3 regions of the Dietzia sp. 179-F 9C3 NHS genome follow, and region 3 is predicted to be linked to each of the others. Evidence: riboswitches for the same ligand, from Rfam matches in the RefSeq annotation. Region 3 holds a riboswitch; each other region holds the start of a gene.
The links. A riboswitch is a leader RNA that binds a small molecule or an ion and turns the genes downstream of it on or off. The one in region 3 is predicted to bind cobalamin.
Positions count from the first base shown of each region.

Region 1: another riboswitch for cobalamin. It lies ahead of ACH0BZ_RS06180 (ABC transporter substrate-binding protein); the one in region 3 lies ahead of ACH0BZ_RS10735 (ABC transporter substrate-binding protein).
Region 2: another riboswitch for cobalamin. It lies ahead of ACH0BZ_RS13440 (energy-coupling factor ABC transporter permease); the one in region 3 lies ahead of ACH0BZ_RS10735 (ABC transporter substrate-binding protein).

Region 1 covers NZ_JBIQES010000003.1:333,454-339,129, reverse strand. The annotation lists gene ACH0BZ_RS06185 (acyl-CoA dehydrogenase) at 1-1,540, shown strand, start outside; cobalamin riboswitch at 1,728-1,870, shown strand; gene ACH0BZ_RS06180 (ABC transporter substrate-binding protein) at 1,982-3,010, shown strand; gene ACH0BZ_RS06175 (FecCD family ABC transporter permease) at 3,015-4,076, shown strand; gene ACH0BZ_RS06170 (ABC transporter ATP-binding protein) at 4,073-4,855, shown strand; gene ACH0BZ_RS06165 ((2Fe-2S)-binding protein) at 4,848-5,558, shown strand.
Region 2 covers NZ_JBIQES010000012.1:305-5,980, forward strand. The annotation lists gene malQ (4-alpha-glucanotransferase) at 1-2,184, opposite strand, end outside; cobalamin riboswitch at 2,229-2,438, shown strand; gene ACH0BZ_RS13440 (energy-coupling factor ABC transporter permease) at 2,475-3,215, shown strand; gene ACH0BZ_RS13445 (energy-coupling factor ABC transporter substrate-binding protein) at 3,212-3,565, shown strand; gene cbiQ (cobalt ECF transporter T component CbiQ) at 3,566-4,294, shown strand; gene ACH0BZ_RS13455 (energy-coupling factor ABC transporter ATP-binding protein) at 4,291-5,118, shown strand; gene ACH0BZ_RS13460 (acetyl-CoA C-acetyltransferase) at 5,196-5,676, shown strand, end outside.
Region 3 covers NZ_JBIQES010000007.1:198,957-204,632, forward strand. The annotation lists gene ACH0BZ_RS10725 (ABC transporter ATP-binding protein) at 1-619, opposite strand, end outside; gene ACH0BZ_RS10730 (FecCD family ABC transporter permease) at 619-1,644, opposite strand; gene ACH0BZ_RS10735 (ABC transporter substrate-binding protein) at 1,662-2,669, opposite strand; cobalamin riboswitch at 2,702-2,824, opposite strand; gene nrdF (class 1b ribonucleoside-diphosphate reductase subunit beta) at 2,875-3,846, opposite strand; gene ACH0BZ_RS10745 (hypothetical protein) at 3,843-4,160, opposite strand; gene ACH0BZ_RS10750 (superoxide dismutase) at 4,157-4,795, opposite strand; gene metE (5-methyltetrahydropteroyltriglutamate--homocysteine S-methyltransferase) at 4,980-5,676, opposite strand, start outside.

The DNA of each region.
Region 1 (5,676 bases), on a different contig from region 3:
TCTCGGTGGTATGCCCGCTCCCCGCGCCCTGACCTGGGCCGTGGGCGAGATGATGCTCGGCGCCAACCCGGCCGCCTACATGTACTCGGCCGGCCCGGCCTTCGCCGCCGTGATGTACGAGAACGGCACCGAGGAGCAGAAGAAGTGGGCCGCCACCTGCGCCGAGCGCGGCTGGGGTGCCACCATGGTGCTCACCGAGCCGGACGCCGGCTCCGACGTCGGCGCCGGCGTCACCAAGGCCATCAAGCAGGACGACGGCTCGTGGCACATCGAGGGCGTCAAGCGCTTCATCACCTCGGGCGACTCCGACGACCTCTTCGAGAACATCTTCCACCTGGTCCTGGCCCGCCCCGAGGGCGCCGGCCCGGGCACCAAGGGCCTGTCCCTGTTCTTCGTCCCCAAGTTCCACTGGGACTTCGATACCGACACGATCGGCGAGCGCAACGGCGTCTTCGTCACCGGTGTCGAGCACAAGATGGGCCTCAAGGTCTCCGCCACGTGTGAGGTCACCTTCGGCGGCCACGGCGTCCCCGCCAAGGGCTGGATGGTGGGCGGCGACGAGCTCAACCAGGGCATCCGCCAGATGTTCGACGTGATCGAGCACGCCCGCATGATGGTCGGGACCAAGGCCATCTCCACCCTGTCCACCGGCTACCTCAACGCCCTCGAGTACGCCAAGGAGCGCGTCCAGGGCGGCGACATGGCCGAGATGGCGGACAAGAACGCCCCGCGCGTCACCATCACCCACCACCCCGACGTCCGCCGCGCGCTCATGCGCCAGAAGGCGTTCGCCGAGGGCCTGCGCTCGGTGTACCTGTACACCACCGCGCACCAGGACGTGACCATCGCCCAGCGCGTCTCCGGCGCCGACGGCGAGCTCGCCCACCGCGTCAACGACCTCCTGCTGCCCATCGTCAAGGGCGTCGGCTCCGAGCGCGCCTACGAGCTGCTCACCGAGTCGCTCCAGACCCTCGGCGGCTCCGGCTTCCTGCAGGACTACCCCATCGAGCAGTACATCCGCGACGCCAAGATCGACTCGCTCTACGAGGGAACCACCGCGATCCAGGCGCAGGACTTCTTCTTCCGCAAGATCGCCCGCGACCGCGGCACCGCCGTCGGTCACGTGTCGGCACAGATCAAGAAGTTCCTCGAGTCCGCCGACGCCCGGCCCGAGCTGGCCGCCGAGCGCGAGCTGCTCACCACCGCGCTGGCCGACGTCGAGGCCATGATCGGCGGCTGCTTCGAGCACCTCATGGCCGCACAGGAGGACCCCAAGCGCCTCTACATCATCGGCCTGGCCTCCGTGCGCCTGCTCATGGGCTTCGGCGACCTCATGATGGGCTGGCGCCTGCTCGAGGGCGCCGAGATCGCCCTGGGCAAGCTCGACTCCGCGACCGGCGACGACAAGGCCTTCTACACCGGCAAGGTCGAGGCCGCCAAGTGGTTCGCCCACAACGAGCTGCCGCTCCTCACGGCGACCCGCGGCATCGTGGCCGGCCTCGGCACCGAGCTCATGGAGATGGACGAGGCCGCGTTCTGATCTGACGCGCGCGGTCGCCGCCCCACGGCGTACCCGCCCGCCCCTCCCGACATCGGCGACTCCACTGCTGCTTCGGCGACCCCCTCAGGGGTAGCAGATCCGGCGGTGGAGTCGCCGATCGTGTAGGTGCCGGGCTGCGGGCCGGGTCCACCGCGTCCTCGTCGGGGACCCGGTGCGCCCGCGGGCCGGGCACTGGTCCATACTGAGCGGACACACTGCTGACATCCATGGCAGGGGAAGTCCGGTGAGAGTCCGGCGCTGACCCGCAACGGTGTGCCACCCCTCGACAGGTGGCGAGCCCGATCGCCTGCCCGGACGTCCGCGGCTCCACCCATCGCCGTGGTCTGCGATCCGGAGCCCCGCAGGCCATGTGGTGCACCCGTGCACCTCGGCGCCGACGGGTCCCGGCCCGCCGGACCCGCCAGAGGAACCGAGGTCCGCATGTCCCGCCGAAGCCTGCCCCAGCCGAGCCCGACCCGCCGCCGGCGCACCGCCGCCGTCGCCGTCACCACCGCCGTCGTCCTCGCCGTCACCGGCTGTTCCCGCGGGGAGCCCGGGAACACGGCCGCGGCGGCCGAGCCGTTCGCCGAGCCCGTCACCATCACGAACTGCGACCGCGAGACGACCTACGACACCCCGCCGCAGCGCATCGTGTCGATGAACGACCACGTCACGGAGACCCTCATCCAGATGGGTGCCGGAGACCGGATCGTCGGAATGGGCTACGGCGAGAGCACGGACGTGCTCCCCGAGGTCGCGGACCGGTTCCACGCGATCCCCTCGCTCGCCGAGGAGTACCCGACCGCCGAACAGATCCGTGACCTCGAGCCGGACCTCGTCGTGGGCGGCATGCGCAGCGCCTTCGACGAGAAGGAGGGCCGCAGTCGCGACGCGCTCGCCGCCGCCGGGATCCCCACGTTCCTCTTCTCCGAGTACTGCGGCGAGGGCTTCTCCGATATCGCGCTCCTGGAGAACGACTTCGCACAACTCGGACGGATCCTCGCCGTCGAGGAGGGTGCGGTGCAGCTCACCGAGCGGATCACCAACGGCCTCGACGCGGTCCGCGAGAAGCTCGACGCGGCCGGCGTCGCAGACGTGCCCACGTTCTTCTACGACGGCGGCGAGGCCGAACCCGTCACCATCGGCGGAGTCGGCATCGGCCACCTCATCGGCCGGTACGCGGGCGCGGCCAACGTCTTCCCGGAGGGCGACCGCCCCTACCTCGCCACCAGTTGGGAGGTGATCGGCGAGCGTGCGCCCGAGGCCGTGGTCGTGCTGGACTACGGCAAGACGAGCGCCGAGGACAAGATCCGCCATCTCGAGGCACAGCCGATCATGGCGACCACGCCGGCGATCCGCGAAGGCCGGATCGTCACGGTCCCGCTCGCGGACTTCTTCGAGAGCTCACGCATGGTCACGTCGGTGGAGACGATCGCCGCGGCCCTGCACCCCGACGCCGTCGAGGACTGACCGGATGGCCCGGCTCGCGACCAGCGCCCCACCCGGACGCCGCCGTCTGCGGGCGCTCCTCCTGCCGCTCCTCGTCGCCCTCGCCTGTGCGCTGGCCGGCGGGGTCGCACTCGGCACGATCTCCATCCCGGTCGGCGACGTGGCCGCGATCGTCGCCCACCGCATCGCCCCCGGCGCGTTCGCCCCGTGGTGGTCGGAGGCCCGAGCGGCGATCGTCCTCGAGTCCCGCCTGCCACGCGTGCTCACCGCGGCCGCCGTCGGTGCGTCGTTGGCGCTCGCCGGCGGCGTCGCCCAGGCGGTGACCCGTAACCCGCTGGCCGACCCGTACCTGCTCGGGGTGTCCTCGGGGGCGGGCTTCGGCGTCGTCGTCCTCACCGTCTTCGGCCTCGGCGCGGGCACCCTCGGCCTCTTCACCCTTCCCGCCGCCGCGTTCCTCGGCGCCCTCCTCCCCCTGGTCGGGACCGTGCTGGTCGCCCGCCGAGCGCACGACCCCACGGCGATCGTCCTCGTGGGCGCGGCCATGACGATGGTCTTCTCCGCCCTCATCACCTTCACGCTGCTCGTCCTGGGAGACGTCCACCAGCTGGGCACCGTGATGCGGTGGCTCGCCGGCGGATTCGGGGACGCCTCGTGGCGGATGGTCGCGGTCCCGATGGTGGTCCTCGCCGTCACGGGCACCGCCGTCATGCTCGCCTCGCGGCGCCTCGACCTGCTCCTCACCGGCGACGACGGGGCCACGGCGATGGGGATGAACGTCCCCCGGTTCCGCGTGCTCCTGTTGCTCACGGTCTCGTTGCTCACGGCGGGCGCGGTCGCGGTGTCCGGCACCATCGGATTCATCGGACTCCTCGTTCCCCACCTCGCCGGATACCTCACCGGACGCACCGCCGCGCGCCTGTTGCCCACCGCCGCGGTCCTCGGCGCGCTCGCGCTCGTCCTGGCCGACATCGCCGCGCGCTCCGTCAGCCCCGACTCCGAGCTGCCCGTCGGTGTCGTCACGGGCATCGTCGGCGGCCCGCTCTTCGTGGCGATGCTGTGGCGTCGCCACCGACAGGAGACCCCATGAGTCACCTCTCCGCGACATCCGTAGCGGCACGCCTCGGCGGCCACCTCGTCCTGGACGGCGTCGACCTGCAGGTGGTCCCGGGCCGGGTCACGGCACTGGTGGGACCGAACGGCAGCGGCAAGACGACGCTCCTACGCACCTGCTACCGCGCGCTGCCCGCGGCGGCCGGAGTGGTCGAGGTGGACGACACCGACATCCGCCGTCTACGCCGACGCAGCCTCGCCCGCACCGTCGGCGTGAGCACCCAGGAGCCGGCCACCCTCGGCGGGATCACCGTCCGCGAATCGGTCCGCCTCGGGCGCACCGTGCAGCGTGGCCTGTTCGAGTCCTTCGGCGCGGACGACGTCGACGTCGTCGACACCGTCCTCTCCCAGGTCGGGCTCGCCGACCTCGCCGACCGTGATGTACTCACGCTCTCCGGTGGGCAGCGCCAGCGGGTCTCCATCGCCCGCGCGCTCGCCCAGGAGCCGCGGATCCTGATGCTCGACGAGCCCACCAACCACCTCGACCTGCACCAGCAGCTCTCCGTACTCGACCTGCTCCGGACACTGGCGCAGGACGGTCTCGCCGTGCTGCTCACCGTCCACGACCTGCGGCTGGCCGTCGAGTACTGCGATGCGATGGCGGTGCTCTCGGAGGGCCGGCTCGTGGCGGCCGGCGCGCCCGAGGAGATCCTCGACGCCGACCTGCTGCGTTCGGTCTTCCGGGTCCGTGGCGAGGTGACGGCCCGCGACGACGGCACCCGCACGCTCGAGATCAGGGGGATCGCCCGTGACTGACGCCCTCGCCCGCGCCTACCTGGCGGTCGCGCCGGCGCTCGGCCCGTTCTCCCCGACCGTGGACCCGGTCCCCACGCCGCTCCCGGGAGAACTCCTGACGTCCCCGACGTGGCTGGCCGACCGCATCCGCGACACGGGTGTGCGCTGGTCGCACACCGGCGACCGGGTCAACGGCACGCTGTGGTGGTACTCCGCGAGTTCGACGCTCGTGGCCGCACCCCTGTCGATGCTGCTCGCCACCGGCGCCGCCCCCGACCCGCGTCCGGACCGGCTCACGATCTGCCTGCGCGAGAACGGCTACCTCGCCGCGGCCCGCTCGGACCGGCGCTGTTCGTCCCGGGAGGAGTTCGTCGCCGCGCTGCACCGGGCCCTCGACGCCGTGATCGCGCCTCTCGCGGCCGTCTCCGGCGCGTCGACCCGCGCGCTGTGGGCGATCGCCACCGACTCGGTGGCGAACCGCGCGCTCGACGCCGGCCGCCGGCTCGCCCGCGAGGACGAGGCCGTCGCACTGGCCCGGGCAGTCACCCGACCACCGTTCCTGCCCGCCCGCTTCACGGACGTGACGGCACCGAGCGGCTCCCGCCGGTTCGTGCACCGTTCCTCGTGTTGTCTCATCTACCAGGCGACCGACGGCCCCAAGTGCGCGAGTTGCCCCCGGCGCACGCCCGCCGACCGCCGGGCCGAGCTCGAGAAGCGCATCTGACGCCCCGCCCCCGGCTCCCGGCCCCTCCCCACATCGGCGACTCCACAGCTGGGTCGGCGACCCCCACAGGGGTAGCCGACCCAGCTGTGGAGTCGCCGATTCCGGGACAGCGGGCGCG
Region 2 (5,676 bases), on a different contig from region 3:
CACGCACCAGTTCGGATACTCGCGGTACGTCCCCGGCATGTTCACCGGCCGGCGATCTCCCACCAGATCCGCCACCGACACCGACAGCAGCAACGACGGCGCCGCCGACAACAACTCGTGGAGCGCCACCGAGACGTCCTCGGCCGCGGGCGTGGGCGTCCGGCTGTCGAGCAGGCCCCGCTCGCGCAGCACGTCCGTGAACGTGTCGATCTCCTCGGCCGCCCGCCGACGCTCCACGTCCACCGGATCGACCAGTTGGCCGAGCTCGTCGCGGATGTCCACGTGCACCAGGTCCACGTACCCGGCCGACGGGGGCAGGTCGTGCGTCGTCACCGACGCCATGCACAGGCGTCGGTAGTCCTCGGGAGGGAGCACGGAGCCGTCGTCGGTCCGTTCGAACCACAGGACCGAGGTACCGAAGAGGCCGCGCTCGGTCATCTCCTCCCGCACGCCCGGAGCGACGGTGCCCAGGTCCTCGCCCACGATCACGGCACCGGCGCGGCTCGCCTCCAGGGCGAGGACTCCGATCATCGCCTCGTGGTCGTAGCGCACGTACGTGCCCTCGGTGGGCGGCCTGCCGGCGGGCACCCACCACAGCCGGAACAGGCCGAGGATGTGGTCGATGCGCACCCCACCGGCGTCGCGGAGCGCGGCGCGGACGAGGTCGCGGAACGGCGCGTAGCCCTCCTCGGCGAGCGCGTCCGGCCGCAGCGGCGGCTGGGACCAGTCCTGCCCCCGCTGGTTGTACATGTCCGGCGGCGCCCCCACGGACACCCCACGGGCCAGCGACCGGTCGAGGGCCCACGCGTCGGCGCCGCTCGGATGGACCCCGACGGCGAGGTCGTGCAGCACCCCGAGACGCATACCGGCCGCGAGGGCGTCCCGCTGGGCGTGGGCCCGCTGCTCGGCCACGACCCACTGGAGCCACTCGTGGAACCGCACCTCGCCCGCGTTCTCGGCGGCATACCGGGCGACGGCGGGGGACTCGGGGTCGCGCAGGTCCTCCGGCCACACCGACCAATGGGGGCCGTGCTCGGCAGCGATCGCACACCAGGTGGCGAAACGGCGCAGGCCCTCGCCCTCCTCGGCGAGGAACGCGGCGAACCGGGCCGCGCGGCGTCCGGTCGGCTCCGCCGTCGCCACCAGGCGCAGCGCCTCGAGCTTGGCGGTCCATGCTGCGTCGCGGTCGATCGTGTCGGCCTCGTTGCCCCGCCGCGCGAGGGCGGCCAGCTCCTCGACGCGAGCGCGGTCGGCGGCGGGCAGGTAGGCGTACTCGTCGATCTCCTCGGGCCGCAGGTAGAGCGGCGAGGCGAACCGGCGGGTCGTGGGCAGATACGGCGACGGCTCGAGCGGCGGGTACGGCTCCGCCGCGTGCATCGGGTTGACCAGGACGAAGTCGGCGCCGAGGTCGCGGGCGGAGAAGTCGGCCAGGTCGGCGAGGTCGGACAGGTCGCCCACCCCCCAAGATCGTTCCGACCGCACCTGGTAGAGCTGCGCCGCCACGCCCACGGCCGGCCGTTCCTCGAGGCCGACGGGCACGGGGATCGTCCGCGGGGAGACGAGCAGCGTCGCCACCGCCGAACCCGGGTCCGCGACGGTGCCCTCGTCGGGGTGGCGCGCGGTGCGGGCGGGGGCCGCGTCGCCGGCGTCGTCACGGGGGTCGCGGCCGTCGACGACGGCGACGACACGGTGCCAGCCCGGAGGCAGATCACCGGGGATCTCGACCGTCGCGCACCCCGTGCGCAGCCCGTCGACGTCCCGGGGCTCCACCCACAGGTCGAGCTGTGGCACGTGGCGGGCGGGACCGCCGCCCTCGGGGATCACCTCGACCGTCAGCGAGGCCCCGTCCGGGACGTGGACGCGCACGCGCGGGCTCCAGCCCTCGCGCGCGACGACGGTGGGCGGCAGGACCCGCCGCCACGGGCGCAGGCGGACCCGCTCGAGCGAGGCCCGGTCGGCCGCGTCGGCGGCGGGCCCACCCGCCGCGGCGACGGCCTCGTCGTCGTCACCCCCCGGCCCGCCGGCCCCGGGCGCCGTCTCGACCCCCATCGCCGCGAGGACGGCGCGAAGTGTCTCCGCGGAGGCGTCGTGCCATATCCCCTGGCCGTCCTCGTATCCGGTGGAGACGCCGCACTCCTCGGCCAGCGCGGCGAGGGCGGGGGAGACGGGCTGGGTGGTGGTCAACGTGGTGTCCTCGCTCCGATGGTGTGCGCGTGCCTGCGGCGGGTTACGATCTGCTCAGCTGCGGTGTTCGGGAACCCGGTGTGAGTCCGGGGCGGCCCTCGCCACTGTGAACGGATGATGTCGCCAGTCCACTGTGCCACTGCTCGCGCCTCGTGTGCGGGTGGGAAGGCGGACGGGCGGCGATCCGGCCCACCCCACGCGGGTGGTCCGGGGAACCGTGAGTCAGGAGACCGGCCGTGGCCGCCACCGCGAGTGCCCGCGAGGTGACGGGCAGAAAGGTTCCACCACACATGCATATCGCAGAGGGTTTCCTCCCCGCGGTCCACGCCGCGGCATGGACGGCCGTCGCGGCGCCGTTCGTGATCCACGGCGCACGCGAGGTCGTCAGAACGGTCCGGCAGACCCCGGAGGCCGGCGTCCTGCTCGGCGCGGCCGGGGCGTTCACGTTCGTCATGTCCGCCGTCAAACTGCCGTCGGTGACGGGCTCGAGCTCACACCCCACCGGCACCGGACTCGGGACGATCGTCTTCCGGCCCCCGGTCATGGCCTTTGTGGCGACGGTCGTCCTGCTCTTCCAGGCGCTGCTGCTCGCCCACGGCGGCCTCACGACGCTCGGCGCCAACGTCTTCTCCATGGGCGTGGCCGGGCCGTGGATCGCCTACGCCGCGTTCGTGGCGTGCCGGCGCGTCGCCGTGCCGCTGCTCGGAGCGGTGTTCGTGGCCGCGTTCCTCGCGGACCTGGTCACCTACCTCGTCACCAGCGCCCAGCTCGCGCTCGCGTTCCCCAGCGCCGAGCACGGGATGTGGCACTCGATGGGCGAGTTCCTCGCCGTCTTCGCGCTCACCCAGATCCCGCTCGCGATCGTCGAAGCGCTCATCGTGGTGGTGATCGTCAGCGTCCTGCTGCGTATCGCCGCGCGTGAGCTCGACCTGCTCGGGTTCTTCCGACGAGCGCGGCTCGAGGGCGCGGCCGCCCCGGCCATCGACGACGCCCCGACGACCAACGCCGAGAAGAAGGAGGCCGTGCGATGAGCGGGAGCACCACCACCGGCGGGCGTCGGCACGCCGGGGCATGGGTCCTCGTGGGACTCGTCGCCGTCGCCGTGGCGATCGCCGCGCTGTCCCTGGTCTACGGCGCGAGCCGCGGCGGGGAGTTCGAGGGGGCCGACGGCCAGGCTGAGGACACGATCACCGAGGTCGCGCCCGACTACGAGCCCTGGTTCGAGCCCCTGCTGCCCGAACTGCCGGGCGAGGTCGAATCGGGTGTGTTCGCCCTCCAGGCCGGCATCGGCGGCGGGATCGTCGGCTACGGGCTCGGCGTCCTGCGCACCCGCAGCCGGCAGCGGGTGCAGCCCGCCGCGTCGGGCACCGCCGCCGTCTAGGTGAACCCCCTCGAACTGGCTGCCGCCCACAACCGTTGGTCGGACCGCCCCGTCGCCGAGAAGCTCCTGCTCTTCGGCGGCCTGCTGGTGGCGGCACTGCTCGTGCCGCCACCGGTGGGGCACGCGGCGATCCTAGCGGTCTGCTGCGTGTGCGGGCTCGTGCTGGCCCGCGTCCCGGCCCGGGTCTACCTGCCGGCGCTGCTCGCGCCGGCGGTGTTCCTCGCACTGGGCGTGGGCCCGCTCGTGTGGGATTTGGTCGGCGGGCGGCTCGTCGTGGACCCCACCGGGGTCGACGCGGCGTGGCGCGCGGTGAGCCGGGCGATCGCGGCCACTGCCGCCACCGTCACCCTGGCCTGCACCACGCCCGCCGCCGACCTCCTCGCCGCGGGCCGGCGGGCTGGCCTGCCGGCCCCACTCGCACACGTCGTGGACACCACCTACCGGCTCGTCGGGATTCTCGTGGGCACCACCCGGACCCTGCGGCAGGCCCACGACCTGCGGCTGGGGCACCGCACGGCCCGCGCGGCGATCACGTCCGTGGGGACGCAGTTCGCGACCGTCTTCGTGCTGGCACTGAGCCGGGCCCGGGCGATCGACGACGCCATGGCGCTCCGCGCCGAACGGGGCGAGACGGCGGTCCTCGCGCCGGCCCGGCCGGTCTCGGCCGCCCGCCTCGTCGTCATCACCGTGGTGGTGGGCGCCGTGGTCGCGGTGGGGATGGCGGCGTGACGGCCCCGCGCGACACGGTCCGGCCGCCCGTCCTCGCCCTGCGCGACGCCCGGTTCGCGCACCGCTGCCTCGACTCCACCGGCGGCCACCGGCACACCGTGCTCGACGGCGCCGGCCTCGAGGTGGCGCCGGGGGAGCGCCTCGCGCTGCTGGGCGGCAACGGCAGCGGCAAGACCACCCTCCTGCGTCTACTCGTGGGGCTGAACCGGCTCGACGGCGGGACGCTCGAGCTCGACGGCGAGCGCGTCCGGGACCGCCGCGCCGACCGCACCCGCCTGCGCGAGTCCGTGCAGCTCGTCCTCCAGGAGCCCGACGACCAGCTCTTCGCCGCCACCGTGCGGGCCGACGTCTCCTTTGGGCCGGTGAACCTCGGCCTGGACCGCGCCGAGGTCGAGCGGCGCGTCGCCGAGGCGTTGGCGGCCCTGGCGATCGCCGACCTCGCCGACCGCGTCCCGCACCACCTGTCCTTCGGTCAGCGCAAACGCGTCGCGATCGCCGGCGCCCTGGCCATGCGGCCCCGGGTCCTGCTGCTCGACGAGCCCACCGCAGGGTTGGATCCGGTGGCGTGCGACGACCTGCTGGCGGCACTGGAGGCGGTGCGCGCGGCCGGGACGGCGGTGGTCATGGCCACCCACGACGTCGACCTGGCCTGGGCCTGGGCGCGGGAGGTGGCGGTGCTCACCGCGGGCCACCTGACCCGCGGCCCGGCACACGACGTGCTGCGGGACGAGGCGCTGCTCGGTGCGGCACGGCTGGCCGTGCCGTGGGGTGCGAGGGTCTCGCGGCGGCTGAAGCGGACCGTGCTCCGACCGGGCGAGGTGTGACCACGTAATCTGTCCCGGAACACGTTCATTTCGGACCAGGACAGCAGTTCCGCCCAGAGAAAGGCCGTGGACCACCCATGACCGAGGCATTCATCTACGACGCCATCCGGACCCCGCGCGGGAAGGGCAAGCCCGGCGGGGCTCTTCACGGCGTCAAGCCGATCGACCTCGTCGTCGGACTCATCGAGGAGATGCGGCGTCGGTTCCCCGACCTCGACGAGAACCGGATCTCGGACATCATCTACGGGATCGTCACCCCGCTCGGCGACCAGGGCATGGACCTGCCGCGCATCGCCGCGCTGGCCGCCAAGATGCCCGACACCGTCGCGGGCGTGCAGATCAACCGCTTCTGCGCCTCCGGCCTCACCACCATCAACATGGCCGCGCAGAAGATCCGTTCCGGCTGGGACGAGGTCGTGCTCGCCGGTGGCGTCGAGTCGATGTCGCGTGTCCCGATGGGTACCGACGGCGGCGCCTGGGCGCTGGACCCGGCCACCAACTACGACACCTACTTCTCTCCCCAGGGCATCGGCGCCGACCTCATCGCCACCCTCGAGG
Region 3 (5,676 bases):
TCATCGCGATCCGGTCACAGTACCGGCCCGCCAGGTCCAGATCATGCAATGCGACCAGCGTCGTCACCCCCCGACGTCTCACCAGTCGCATGAGGTCCACCTGGTAGTGCAGGTCCAGGTGGTTGGTCGGCTCATCGAGCAACAGCATTTCCGGGTCTCCCACCAGCGCCTGGGCGATGAGCGTTCGTTGCCGCTCTCCGCCCGAGAGTGTCGCGAACTCGTCGCGGATTCGATCCGTCATGTCCACCTCTCGGAGACACTCGAGGACACGGGCGTGGTCCTCCTCGTCGTCCCCCTCGAACAGCCCCTTGGCCGCCGCGAGTCCCAACATCACGACCTCCGCCACCGTAAGCGGGAAGTCCAGGGCGAACGCCTGAGCCACCACCCCGATGTGTCGTCCGACGAAAGACACCGGCTCGCGCCACACGTCCCTGCCCTGCAACGTCACCGAGCCCCGGTCGGGACGGCGGACCCGGTACGCCGTTCTCAACAGGGTCGACTTGCCGCACCCGTTGGGACCCACCAAGCCGACGATCTCGTTCTCCGCCACCTCGAGGCACACGCCGTCAAGCAGTACGCGCTCCGCAGTCCGCACACACACGTCGTCAAAGACAAGCATCACGACCACCGACCCGTGCGCCGCAGCAACCACACGAAGTACGGGCCTCCGACGAGCGCGGTGACGATGCCCACCGGGATCTCGACCGGCGGCGCCGCGGTGCGGGCCACCATGTCCGTGCCGACAGCGAACGACGCCCCGATCAGCAACGCGACGGGCAGGACACGACGGTGATCGCCGCCTACGAGGAGGCGGCTCATGTGCGGAACCATGAGTCCGAGGAAGCCGATAACCCCGCTCACCGCGACCATCACGCCGGTGAGGATCGCGGACAGTATCACCAGGATCACCCGGAGCCGCGGCACGTTCACGCCGAGCGCCGTCGCCGACTCGTCCCCCGTCAACAGGACGTTGAGATTCCGTGCCAGCGGGGTCACCAGGATCACCCCCACGGCCAGCGCCGCGACGGGGATCACCAGGGTGCCCCACCGGGCACCACCGAATCCGCCGAGCGTCCACTGCAGCACCTGGCCTGCCAGACTCGGATCGGGGGCGGTGAGGACGAGCAGCGAGGTCACCGCACTGAGGACCGCCGAGATCGCGACCCCCGACAGGACGAGTCGAACCGGGTCCATGGCACCGGCCCCGCGAGAGACCCCCACCACGGTGACGATAGCCAGGAGGGCGCCGGTGAAGGCTGCGAGCGGGAGCACAGCCGGCCCCCACCCCTCGACCGACCCGTACCGCAACGCGACCACCGCGCCGGTTGACGCCCCGGCGGACACCCCCAGGATGCCCGGGCCGGCCAGCGGGTTGCGGACGACCGCCTGGATCATCGTGCCCACCAGGGACAGTGCGGCGCCGACCACCGCCGCGAGCAGAACCCTGGGCAGCCGCGTGTCGGCGATGATGAGGTCCTGGGCCCGCGTCCAGTCCGGTGTCACCACCCTCGGGCCGAAGATCCGGTGCCCGAGAATCCGGACGGTCGTGCCCACATCGACCGCCACCGAACCCGCCATCACGCCGACGATCATCAACGCGACCAGCGTCGCGATCGCCGCCCCGACCACCACAGCGGCGTTCACACGAGTCCCGCGCCCGATCATCGCGTCGCGACGCCGTGGAACTGCTCCGCGAGGTGCTCGACGCCATCGATCGAGAACGGACCCGGTTGCAGCTGCGAGAGCGTGATGGTGGAAAACGCACCGGCCGTCATCGCGGGGGTGCCGGCGATCGCCGGCACCGATTCGAGATCCCGGATCTTCTTCGCCACCGACGGCGACCGGTACTGCGGGGTGGTGCCCTCCTCACGGACGAGGATCACATCGGGCCGCCTTTCCGCCACTTGCTCCCACGACACACTCATCCACCGCTCCGGCACATCGGCGAAGACGTTCTCACCACCGGCGGCCTCGATGAGTCGTGTCGCCATGCTGTTCCCGCCGGTCGTCTGCGCCTTGTCCGTACCCGAGGCGTAGAGAAAGACGCGGATCGGCTCCTTGTCGCGGACGGCGGCACGCACCTCGTCAAGCCGCGCCCGCAGCGCCGCGATCGATTCCTCGGCCCTGTCAGACACGCCGAAGATCCCACCGATGGTGCCGATCTCGGCGAAGATGTTCTCGACGGACACCGGCTCGGTCGCGCACCCTTCCGGGTTGAGGTGTCTGTCGATACCCAGTTCGGCGAGTTGATCGCGGGTGTGCCCGGTCCTCTCACCGAAGCCGTCCGGGTACCCCGAGTAGACGAAGTCGGGATCGACCGCCAGCAACTGCTCCCTGGTGGGTTGTTCGCTCGACAGGACGGGGACCATCGCGTACTGATCGGTGTAGGCGGGGGCGATCTCCCGGCCACGCATGTAAGCGGTCCCCGCCATCCGGTCCTCGAGCCCCAACTCCAGCATCGTCTCGGTCGCGTTGGAGGTCAGAGAGACCGCCCGCTCGGGGACGGTCGAGTATTCGGTGGTGACCCCACAGTTGTTCACGTCGGTGTATTCGACGGAAGTGTCTCCGGCCGCCGTGATGTCCTCGACCGGCGAGCCGCAGGCGGCGACGAGGCAGAGCGACACGACCACGGCCGCGGAGCCGGCACGACGGAGCAGAACGGTCTTCATGATGTGAGCCTCTCCGGGGGTCTCGCGCCCCAGGATCAGGGATTGGGGACGACAGGGCTCCCTGGCTCACGACGATCATGTCGTTCACAGTGGCGGGACCGCGCCGGAATCTCACCGGACTTTCACCCGTGGTCGTCGTCCCCCGTTGGACCGCCCGAGCCTAGCCCGAGCGGCCAGGGTCTGGTCCGCCACCCCCGCGAGGGGGCTACCACGCCCAGTCGTCGTCGGACGTCTGTTCCTTCCGGCCGATCACATAGGCACTGCCCGAGCCCGAGAAGAAGTCGTGGGTCTCCCCCGCCCCCGGGTCCATCGCCGCGAGAACGGCGGGGTCGGGTCGGCTGTCCGCGGCGTCGAAGGTGGGCTCCAGACCCATGTTCGCCATCGCCTTGTTGGCGTTGTACCGCAGGAACGGGATGACGTCCGCGGTCCAGCCCACCGGGTCGTAGAGAGAGGCGGTGTAATCGAGCTCGTTGCGGTAGAGGTCGTCGAGCAGTGCGCGCGCGAACTCCTCGTGCTGCCGGCGCTCGGCGGCGGTCAGCCCCCTCTGCATCTGTTGCAGCTTGTACCCGATGTAGTAGCCGTGTACCGCCTCGTCCCGGATGATGAGCCGGATGATGTCCGCCGTGTTGGTGAGGATCCCGCGTGAGGCGAACCGCAACGGCAGGAAGAACCCCGAGTAGAACAGGAACGACTCCAGCAGGACGGAGGCGATCTTCTTGTGGTACGGATCCTCCTCCCGATAGTGGGCGGCGATGATCCGCGCCTTGTTCTGGAGGAGCTCGTTCTCCAGCGACCACGCGAAGGCGGCCTCGATCTCCGGGGTGGAACACAGAGTGGAGAAGATGGTCGAGTAGCTCTTGGCGTGCACCGACTCCATGAACGCCAGATTGGTGAACACCGCCTCCTCGTGGGGAGTGGCCGCGTCCGCCATCATGCTCACCGCCCCCACCGTGGCCTGGACGGTGTCCAGGAGGGTCAGGCCGGTGAAGACACGGATCGTGAGCTCGCGGTGCACCTCGTCCAGCTGGCCCCACGACGGCAGATCGTTGGCCACCGGCACCTTCTCCGGGAGCCAGAAGTTGGTGGTGAGCCGGTCCCACACCGTCTTGTCCACCGGGTCGGGGATGTCGTTCCAGTTGATCGCGTGCTCGCGCTCGATCGGTCCGGGGGTGGTCACGGGACCCTCCTCGGGCGGTGCCCGGCGAACGGCCGGCTTCCGTAACGCGGCGGTGGGCCGCACCGGGCCGCCGCGGTGACGAACCGGGCGAGTGCGTCGTCATCGGCATCCAGCAGGTGAACTTCGACGAGCTGGAGCAGCATCTCGGTGAGCTGCCGGAGATCGCCGGTGGTGTCGAGGATCATGCGCCCCGCCAGTTGATCGCCCCGGTGCGCGGCGCGGAACAGATCGATCGCTTCGGCCCAGCTCGCGGCCGTGTCACAGGCCAGGTCGTCGGCCGCGCCGCCGGCCGGGTCGCGGTCCCTGGCCGTCATCGCCCACCCCCCGTCGCGGGCAGGTCGAGGGGCACCGTCGCGGCGCGGGCCACGTCGAAGCGGGCCTGGACGTCGTCCCAGTTCACCAGATTCCACAGTCGATCCACGTAGTCGGCCTTGACATTGCGGTACTGCAGGTAGAAGGCGTGCTCCCAGGCGTCAAAGACGAGGAGCGGGCTGCTGAGCAGGGCGGCGTTGGCGTGGTGGTCATGGACCTGGTGCACCACGAGACGCGCACCGACGGGATCCCAGGACAGCGCACCCCAGCCCGACCCCTGGATGGTGCTCGTGGCCCCGCTGAGCTCGGCACGGAAGGCGTCGAAGTCGCCGAAGAACTCGTCAACGGCGGCGGCGAGTTCGCCCTCGGGCCGGCCCCCACCGTCCGGGGACAGGTTGCGCCAGAACAGCGAGTGCAGACCGTGGCCGGAGAGGTGGAACGCCAGGGCCCGCTCCAGGCCCGGGAGGCTGCCGGTATCGCGGTTCGTGCGGGCCTCCGCGAGTGCCTCGGTGGCGTTGTTGGCGCCGGCCACGTAGGCGGCGTGGTGCTTGGAGTGGTGGAGTTCCATGATCTCGCCCGTGATCGCGGGGGCGAGGTCCCCGTAATCGTAGGCGAGATCGGGCAGCGAGTAGGTCATCGTGCTCCCTGTGCGGTCACGGCCGCGGTGCGGCACTCCGCGGCCTCGGATTTCGGGTAACTGAAGATTATCATTTCACTCCCCGAACTCACGGCTCGAGGTGTCTCACGCCCGAGGGGCGCGGGTCCCTGTCGGACCCGCGCCCCCTTCTCGGGACCCGCCGGAGGCGGATCTACCCCCTCTCCTACCGCGCGGCTCCGGTGAACCGGTCGGCCGCGGCCTCCTGCCGGACCTGCCGGGTGGCCGCGACCATCGCCGCCAACGCCGGCTCGACCTCCTCATCCCGGCGGGTCTTGAGTCCGCAGTCCGGGTTGACCCACAGACGATCGAGATCCATGGCGTCCACCGCCTCGCGGAGCAGACCCACGATCTCGTCCACGCTCGGCACCCGGGGTGAGTGGATGTCGTAGACACCCGGGCCCACCTGATTGGCGAAGCCCGCTGCGTCGAGGTCCCCGAGGATCTCCATGTGCGAGCGGGCGGCCTCGATCGAGGTGACGTCGGCGTCCAGACCCGCGATGGCGTCGATCACGTCGCCGAACTCCGAGTAGCACAGGTGCGTGTGGATCTGGGTCGCGTCCGCCACTCCCGAGGTCGCCAGACGGAACGACCGCACCGCCCAGTCGAGGTAGGCCGGTTGGTCGGCCGCCCGCAACGGGAGGAGTTCGCGCAGCGCGGGCTCGTCCACCTGGACGATCGCGATCCCGGCACCCTGCAGGTCCACCGTCTCCTGGCGGATCGCGAGCGCGACCTGATCGGAGACGTCGGCGATCGGCAGATCGTCGCGGACGAACGACCACGCCAGGATCGTCACCGGGCCCGTCAACATGCCTTTGACCGGCTTGTCGGTGAGTGACTGTGCGTACGCGGCCCATTCGACG